DNA from 2 places in the Nitrincola salilacus genome. Region 2 is predicted to be linked to the other one. Evidence: riboswitches for the same ligand, from Rfam matches in the RefSeq annotation. Region 2 holds a riboswitch; the other holds the start of a gene.
What was found. Region 2 has a riboswitch for thiamine pyrophosphate ahead of thiB (thiamine ABC transporter substrate binding subunit). Riboswitches for the same ligand answer to the same signal wherever they lie in the genome.

Region 1 (4,453 bases), 740 kb from region 2:
CTCCTGACTGATCATCTCCTGAGACATATTATTATTGACATAATGCACCAGGTTGCGGACATCCCTGCGTTTGTTTTCCCATGGAATATTAAAAGCATAGTCGTCCAGCAGGTTATTAAGCATGCTGACCAGACCGTCCTTCAGGGAATAACTGCGGTAGATCTCATCGCCGGATGTAATCTCCCTCCCCTCCATGGAGGAGCGGATAAACATGTTTTCATTCGAGATATGCAAGTGCTTGAACAGTTTGCAATAAAGAGAGTTGAAGAAGGTTTCGGACAGTTCGAAGTCATCACGTGTTCGGATGATCTCCGTATAGCGCTGCTTAGCCTGATGCCAAAGATCAGACTCATAGACCCTATCACCGAAGCGCTCGATCAATGCCGTGGCAGCCTCGCTGACCATCTGTTCATAGAGATCGATTCTATCCGATCCAAGCTGCTGAATACCCCGCCAGTCTGCCGCTTCGAACAGCGGCCGTGCCCTGGCTGTCAACTCCTTGAAGCGGGTACGGTAGCCGGTGAAGTTCTGCAGCGCGGTTTCGGCAATCTGGGCCGGATAGCTGTTACTCATGACCAATATTCCTTTACAGCTGGACTCTATGATTGATGTGTAACAGTTTTTTAGTCAAATCACTATTACCGTATCGTTCAATATATATACTCTAATCAGGCACCTCATCATTGAAGCTGCCTTGAGAGAATACTGCGCACCGCTGCGTACACAGGAGAATACCATGTACGAACTGCCTGTTCTGGAACCGAAACTACCGCTCAAAGCGCTGGCTGTACTGACCAGTGGCGGCGATGCACCGGGCATGAATGCTGCTATCAGGGGGGTGGTCCGTACCGCGCTCAATCATGGCATAGAGGTTTACGGAATCAAGCGCGGTTTCAGTGGGCTGCTGGAAAACGATATGCAGCTTCTCGACAGCCAGTCGGTCTCGAATATTGTTCAGCGTGGCGGCACTTTTCTGAAAAGTGATCGTTGCGAAACCTTCAAGCAACCCGAAGTCAGAGCCACTGCAGCACAGATCCTGCGCCAGAGGGGTATCGACGGGCTGGTTGTGATCGGTGGCGATGGCTCACTGACCGGCGCCCACCTGATGGAAGAGGAAACCGGACTTGCGACCATCGGCATTCCCGGCACGATTGATAATGATGTCTTCGGATCTGACGATACCATCGGTTTTGATACTGCCGTCAACACGGCGCTGGATGCCATCGACAGAATCAGGGATACCGCCCACTCGCATGAGCGCCACTTTCTGGTCGAGGTGATGGGGCGCAACTCCGGATTTATCGCCACGCATGTCGGTATTGCTGCCGGTGCAGAGATGATCGTCGTGCCCGAACACGCCCTGGATCTGGAGGAGTTGAGTCTGCAGCTGGCCAACAGCCGTGTTGCAGGGCATGGCTCCAGCGGGATTATCGTGGTTGCCGAGGGCAAGGTGCCCGGCCTGACAGGACGACTCGCCGAGCAGTTGCGTATCCATGGACAGAAACCCCATGTCTGTATTCTGGGGCATATTCAGCGCGGTGGCACCCCGACCGGGCATGATCGTGTGCTGGCATCCTGCCTCGGTGCAATGGCCGTCAAATACCTGCTGGCTGGTTACAGCGACATCATGGTGGGTGTGCGAGACGGTCGCATTGTGGATACACCACTGGATGATCTGCTGCGTTACCGTAAGGGCCTTGATCCTGAGCTGCTGAACATTGCTCTGCAGTTGCACCGCTGAAGCGCGACTTGCTTATACAAGAGAGTCAGATAAGAGAGTCAGCCATTTTCCCGACTGATGCTGACCTGCACACCGTCAGTCACCTGTGCATGCACCAGTATCGGACTGCAGCAGACGTGGCAATCCTCCACATACTCCTGATCAGCCTCGCTGCAATCAACCATCAAACTCAGTGGGGCACTGCAATAAGGGCAGAGAATTTCGACTGATTCAATTGGGTTCATGGATAACTCCTTTACAACCGTCCGACTTTGCGGACATCACAACATCGCTCTACATCACAACTACATCCTTAACTTATAGCTCAATAGCTGAAGGATTACCTGAATCCAGTGCCGGAACAGCCCTTGTATCTGGACAGCGAAAGCGTTTAGACTTGCGTTGATCATTTCGATCGGGGTGCCCACTGGGCTGAGATCATACCCGCTGAACCTGATCCGGCTAACACCGGCGTAGGGAATCAAGATCGCTTCGTATGACATCTCGCTTTTTCCCAGCGACACCCTGTATGGACTTATCCACACAGGAGTTGCTTCATGATAGCTGACACAGCCATCGCCATGACCCTTGCAGGCTCCGACAGCGGAGGCGGCGCGGGTATTCAGGCAGATCTGAAAACCTTTTCAGCATTGGGTGTTTTCGGCGCATCTGTCATTACCGCACTGACGGCCCAGAACACACGTGAAGTGCGTGCCATTCTGCCGATCCCTGCCGATTTTATTCGCAGCCAGATTCAAGCCGTGCTTGATGACCTGAATGTGGCGGCAATCAAGATCGGCATGCTCGGTGATGTTGCAACTATTGAATGTGTTGCGAAGGCGCTGAGTGAATACCCTGCGCGTCCGATCGTGCTTGATCCCGTGATGATCGCCAAAAGTGGCGATGCCCTGCTGCAGGGAGATGCGATCAATTCGTTGCGGAGCCTCCTGTTGCCTCGCGCCAGCCTGATCACACCCAATCTCCCGGAAGCAGCTCGACTGACCGACCGTCCCGAACCCCGTTCAGTGCAAGAGATGCATGACCTGTTACCCGCTCTTCACAGCCTGACCGATGCAGCGATCCTGCTGAAAGGTGGGCACCTGCAGAGCGACAATCAGGCCATCGACCTGTTCAGTGACGGCACTCAGGTCATTGAGCTGACATCCAAGCGCTACAACACCGGCAATACGCATGGCACCGGCTGTACGCTGTCATCCGCCATTACCGCCTTTCTGGCGCGGCAGATGACGCTACCCGATGCCGTTCGGGCCGGTAAACATTACATCAGCAATGCGATCAAGACCGCAGATATGCTGAAGGTAGGTTCAGGTCACGGCCCGGTCAACCACTTCCATGAGTGGTGGCATCAGGACAGCAATAACCCCTCATACATTCCCAACTAAACGCAAATAATAAATCCCTCAGGACTGTCATATGAACCAACCCAATAAAGTACTCAGCGAAAGCGCCATCGTCGATCAGCACTCCGTGCAACCCTTCCCTCGCTCACGCAAGGTATACATAGAGGGCAGCCGCCCGGATATTCGTGTACCGATGCGCGAAATCAGCCTGGATGACACGCCAACCGAGATGGGTGGCGAAAAAAACGAGCCGTTATTTGTCTATGACACCTCCGGCCCCTATACCGACCCAACCGTCAGTATCGATGTGCGTGAAGGCCTGGCACCGCTGCGCGAGACCTGGATTCTGGAGCGCGACGATACCGAAGTACTGTCACAGCTGAGCTCAGAATATGGCCGTACACGCGAAGCAGATCTGCGCCTGGACAACCTGCGCTTCAACCTCAAGCGCAAACCTCGCCGTGCCAAGGCCGGCAAGAATGTCTCCCAGCTGCACTATGCGCGTCAGGGGATTATCACCCCCGAGATGGAGTTCATCGCGATCCGCGAGAACATGAAGCTGGCCAAGCACCGCGCCGAAGGTAACGTCATTGCGCAGCAGCATCCGGGCCATAATTTCGGTGCCCGTCTGCCGGAAGAGATCACACCCGAGTTCGTGCGTGCAGAAGTTGCTGCAGGTCGCGCCATCATCCCCTGCAACATCAACCATCCTGAGCTGGAACCGATGATCATCGGCCGCAATTTTCTGGTCAAGATCAATGGCAATATCGGCAACTCGGCTCTCACCTCATCCATTGAAGATGAAGTAGAGAAGATGACCTGGGGAACCCGCTGGGGCGCAGACACCATCATGGATCTGTCGACCGGCAAGAATATTCATGAAACACGTGAATGGATTCTGCGTAATGCACCGGTTCCCGTAGGCACCGTGCCTATCTACCAGGCGCTGGAGAAGGTCAACGGTGTTGCCGAAGATCTCAACTGGGAAGTGTTCCGCGATACACTGATCGAGCAGGCTGAGCAGGGTGTCGATTACTTCACCATCCATGCCGGTGTACTGCTGCGCTATGTGCCAATGACCGCCAAGCGCATGACCGGTATCGTATCCCGCGGTGGTTCAATCATGGCGAAATGGTGTCTGGCACACCATGAGGAGAACTTCCTCTACACCCATTTTGAAGATATCTGCGAGATCTGCAAAACCTATGATGTTGCCTTCTCACTGGGTGATGGTCTGCGCCCCGGCTCAGTATACGACGCCAATGACGAAGCGCAGTTTGCCGAACTGGAAACCCTGGGTGAGCTGACCAAGATCGCCTGGAAGCACGATGTACAGGTGATGATCGAAGGCCCTGGTCATGTACCGATGCAC
Region 2 (4,453 bases):
AACACGCGAGGTTTGAGCTGCTGAAAAACAAATGGCAGTGCCACCAATGCATTGAGCAGGATAATGGCAAGCCAGCCCCACTCCTGCCAGTTGAGCCAGGGCATCAGCATGACATAGACACCCACCGACAACACCATACCGGGAATCACCAGATGATGCAGTGCCGCGGTTTCGATCAGGCGGCGCAGTGTCGGACTGGCGAAACGTCGCCACCAGGAGAGCACCGCCAGTGCCAGCAGCAGCGCGAGACACGCTGCACTGATCGCCAGAATTACCGAGCGCAGACTCACCTGCAACATCTCCTGCCAGGGAACCGCCGAAAGGTTGGCCTGCAGCGCCGTCGGAATCAGGACCAGCACAGGAAGCGACAGGAAAAGCACGCACAACAGATAAGCGAATCCACCACCAATACGCCCCGCGCGACTCAGATGTGGCCGCCAGCCACTATCCGGTTGCAGAGGCGTCAACCACTGCAAGCCACCCCAGCGACTGAACATGAGATACAATCCACCAGCGACCAGCAATTGAGTCCAGGCCAGAAACAACGCTTCAGGCGGGTTGAAGTCATATTTAAGTGCCTGAAAGATCGCCACTTCCAGCGTGGTCGCGCGTGGCCCGCCACCCAGTGCCAGCACCACCGCAAAACTGTTGAAGCAGAGCAGGAAAACAAAGCCCGTAACGGCCGGCACCACGCCACGCAATGCTGGCAACTCGACCAACCGAAAACGTTGCCAGCCGCTCAACCCCAGTTGCGCGGCCATTTTCCAGGCCCCCTGCGGAATGCTCCGCCACTGAAAAGTAAACACACGCAGCGCAAAAGGCAGGTTCAGAAACACATGAGCCAGCAAAATGCCGCTCAGACCATAGAGATTCCAGCCACCAGGCAGTAGCGGAGTAAGCAAACCGGAGCGCCCGAACAACGCCACCAGCCCCGTGATCAGCACCAGACTCGGCATCACGAAACAGAGCAGGCACCAGCGCAGAAACCAGCTTTTGCCCGGCAGACGATGATCCAGCGCCAGCGCACGCGCCACTGGTAACGCCAACAACACTGACAGAAGTGCGCTGAGCAGCGCCTGCCAGATCGAAAACTGCAGTACCCGCCAGAACCAGGGCTCTTGTAACAGTGTCGTATCGACACCGGCATCGCCCCAGCCAGCCAGTGCAACAAAGGCCATGACGCTGATACCCAGCATCAGCAACAGCGCCAATGCACCCGGCAGCATTATCGGCCAGCGATGCCAGAACCAAAACCACAGCCCGGTCCGGTTAGTTGGCAGGTTGATCAGTACAGGGCGGTTCATGATCGAATCACTGGCTGACCGCGTTCCGCCACTCACGAATCCAGTCCGGTCGGGACTGCTGAATCACCTCAGGGCTGAAACCGATACGGGTCGGCTGAATCAGCGTATCGAAGGCATCCGGCAGCTTGATATCATCACGTACCGGCAGCATCCAGTTGGTGACAGGGATCACTGACTGCGCCTCTTCACTCAACAAAAACTGCAGGAACTGCTGCGCCAGCTCAACCTGCTGCGCATGGGCGGACAGCGCCGCCACTTCGATCTGAGCCACATGGCCGTCGCTGAACTCAGTTGCCAAATAGCGGCTCTCCTCTTCTGCCACCAGATGATACGCGGGCGATGTGGTATAGCTCAGGACATAATCCGATTCGCCTTTGAGGAACATGCTGTAGGCTTCCGACCAGCCCTTGGTGACGGTGACGGTCTGAGCGGCCAGTTGCTGCCAGGCCTCGCCTGCCTGCTCACCATGTACCGCGTTGATCCACAGCATCAAGCCCTGCCCCGGCGTGCTGGTGCGCGGATCCTGATAAATTACACTCGCATCGGAAGCCAGCAGTTCAGCAAAAGAGGTCGCTGGCTCTGCCAGTCGTTCGGCATCATAGATAAAGGCGAAATAACCGTAATCAAAGGGCACGAAAGTATCATCATCCCAGCTCAACTCGTCGCGCAGCGGCCAGTCCGACAGGTCAAGTCCGTGCGGCTGCACCAGCCCCAGTTCACGTGCCTGAGACATCAGAGCATCATCGATACCCATGATCAGATCCGCCCGGGTATTACTGCCCTCCAGACGAACCCGATTAAGCAGACTGACACCATCGTCACTGCTGACAAACGTCAGACTGCAGTCACACTGGGCTTCAAACAGAGTTTTCAGTTGTGGGCCCGGCCCCCAGCTGCTGGTGAAGGAGCTGTAGGTATACACGGTCAGTTCGGATGCAGATACAGATGTGCTGCTCAGAACAGTTGCCAACGCAGCACAGGCAAGATTACGAGGTGTGATTTTCATGGATGACGACCGGCCATAGGCAACTGGGCCGACGGCGGGTGACAAGAGCGGCTGCAAATCAAACAGCGTCGCTATCTCATTCCCTCCGCCAGCATTAACTGGATCAGGTTCAACGGGTGTACACTCTCAGCCCGGGCCTTGATGACAAGACCATGAAGGTGATATCACCTTCCGCAGGGCACCCCGATAAGACAGCAATCAGTATATCCCAATGTATCCGGACTCGCATCAATCAGCACCCTCGACTCAACCAGCCCTCTGCTCAGGGCTGGATGCACTGCTTGCCACACACCACATTGATGCCGGGCAGATCACCTTTCTCGGTATGGGTACCGGCAATCCGCATTGGTTGATTGCAACAGCATCCGGCCATTATGTCTGGCGTCAGTTCAGTCACACCAACCCTGGCGTGGACAGGGAGCGTGAGGTGGCAGTAATGCAGGCAATTCAAGGGCAACACTGGGCACCTGAGCTGGTTGCCGTCCTGCCCAGTGAGGGCCTGTTGATGCGTGAAGCGCCTGGAAAGACGATGACTGCCATACAACAAGACGGTATGACTCTGGCCGACCGGCAGCGCACGTTGATACTGCAGGCCGTGATCGATTGCTGGCAGATCCGCGAGGCACTGCCGCTGTGTAACTATTCAGAGCTGATTCATCAGTATGCGCAGCTAGCGCGGCAAAACGTCCTCAGTGCTAATGAGTTCAATGCTAAAGAGCTCAGTGCTGAAGAGCTAAACGCTGAAGCACTCAATAATGAAGAGCTCAATGTTGAACAGATCAACGCCCTCAGCGAGGCGCTGCTGAGAGAATGTGCCGACTGGCCGACAGCAGAGGCCTGCCTGACCCATCACGACCTGCACCCGGGTAATCTGTTGCTGACTGAGGATCACTGTACGCTGATCGACTGGGAGTTCGCCTCCCTCGGCAACCCCTGGCTGGATGCAGTGATGCTGGATCAGATGCTGACGCTGACCCCTGCTGAAAAGCAGCGACTGGAGGTGGCGCTGGTACACTATCCACTCCCGCCCCTGACTTCAAAACAACCCTGGAAAGCTCTGGGATACTGGAAAGCCAGATTTGATCAGCTCTGGTATCTCGCCATGCCCAGCCGGGAATGATCCTGAACAGGTGGTTACTCTTCTAACTGGCTGAGTAACATCTGTTATCTCTTCTCAGAAACGCAGACACTGAGCAAAATCGATTCTGCGATCAAATGCTTCTGCCAGAGTGATGGACTGACTCAGATGCAGCGCGGCCCTGATCACACCGGCATGAGTGATGATGATCGCATCTGCTGGCAGGCTGTTCAGCATCAATCTGATACGCTCGATAAAAGCCGGAACCGACTCCCCTTGCGGAAACTGATATCCGAAAGGATCTGCAGCCCAGGCATCCAGTTCCTCTCTGGGTACATCATCCCAGCGCACGCCTTCCCAACGGCCAAAGTGCACCTCTTGCAGCGATGTCAGACACTCGACCTCAATGCTTCCCGCCATCGACTCAGACAGGGTTTCGGACTGGGTTTCCGCTAGGGATTCAGCCAGCAGACAGCAACGCTGCAATGGACTGGTAAAAATCGGCAGCCCGTGCGGCAGCTCCGGCAGAGTCTGCAAGGTCTGCTCGACAGGTATCGCCAGCGGTAGATCCAGCCAGCCATAACAGATGTGATCCGGCAACTCCGGTCGATCATGTCGAATCCAGTAGCGCATAGCCCTTCTATAGCCCCCTTTTATACGGCCAGCAGGAGCAACAGCACCAGTTCGGTAAGGATGACACTGGCACCCAACGTATCTCCGGTATAACCACCCAGCTGTCGCTGCAGATAAAAACCCCAGATCAGCGCCGTGGCAGCAACAGCCAACAGTGACCAGAACAGAGTCTGTGTCAGCAGCGACAGCAACAGACAGAAAAGCCCAGCCAGCAACAGCCGACTGCCGGAGAAACTTTCCGCTACAGGTTTGCTGCGACTGCTATCAGGATCCGTGACATAACGCATGAAATGCATCAGCAGCAACGGCGTGAAGCGCGCAATAGCTGGTACGATCAGAAAGGCGATCAGCAGGCCGTCGATCGATAGCCAGAGCGCCAGTTTCAGCCCCAGCGCCAGAATCAAGGCAACACTACCATAGGTGCCGATACGG

Region 1: it holds a riboswitch for thiamine pyrophosphate, as region 2 does, so the genes downstream of both, thiD (bifunctional hydroxymethylpyrimidine kinase/phosphomethylpyrimidine kinase) here and thiB (thiamine ABC transporter substrate binding subunit) in region 2, are expected to answer to the same signal.

What each region holds. Positions count from the first base shown of each region.
Region 1 is NZ_CP176580.1:143,169-147,621, reverse strand. Features, by position in the region: gene aceK (bifunctional isocitrate dehydrogenase kinase/phosphatase) at 1-573, opposite strand, end outside; gene pfkA (6-phosphofructokinase) at 737-1,741, shown strand; gene ACK3CJ_RS00700 (CPXCG motif-containing cysteine-rich protein) at 1,780-1,965, opposite strand; TPP riboswitch at 2,127-2,217, shown strand; gene thiD (bifunctional hydroxymethylpyrimidine kinase/phosphomethylpyrimidine kinase) at 2,278-3,123, shown strand; gene thiC (phosphomethylpyrimidine synthase ThiC) at 3,155-4,453, shown strand, end outside.
Region 2 is NZ_CP176580.1:4,225,143-4,229,595, forward strand. Features, by position in the region: gene ACK3CJ_RS19475 (ABC transporter permease subunit) at 1-1,304, opposite strand, end outside; gene thiB (thiamine ABC transporter substrate binding subunit) at 1,312-2,310, opposite strand; TPP riboswitch at 2,374-2,506, opposite strand; gene ACK3CJ_RS19485 (phosphotransferase) at 2,522-3,430, shown strand; gene ACK3CJ_RS19490 (histidine phosphatase family protein) at 3,485-4,021, opposite strand; gene cobS (adenosylcobinamide-GDP ribazoletransferase) at 4,042-4,453, opposite strand, start outside.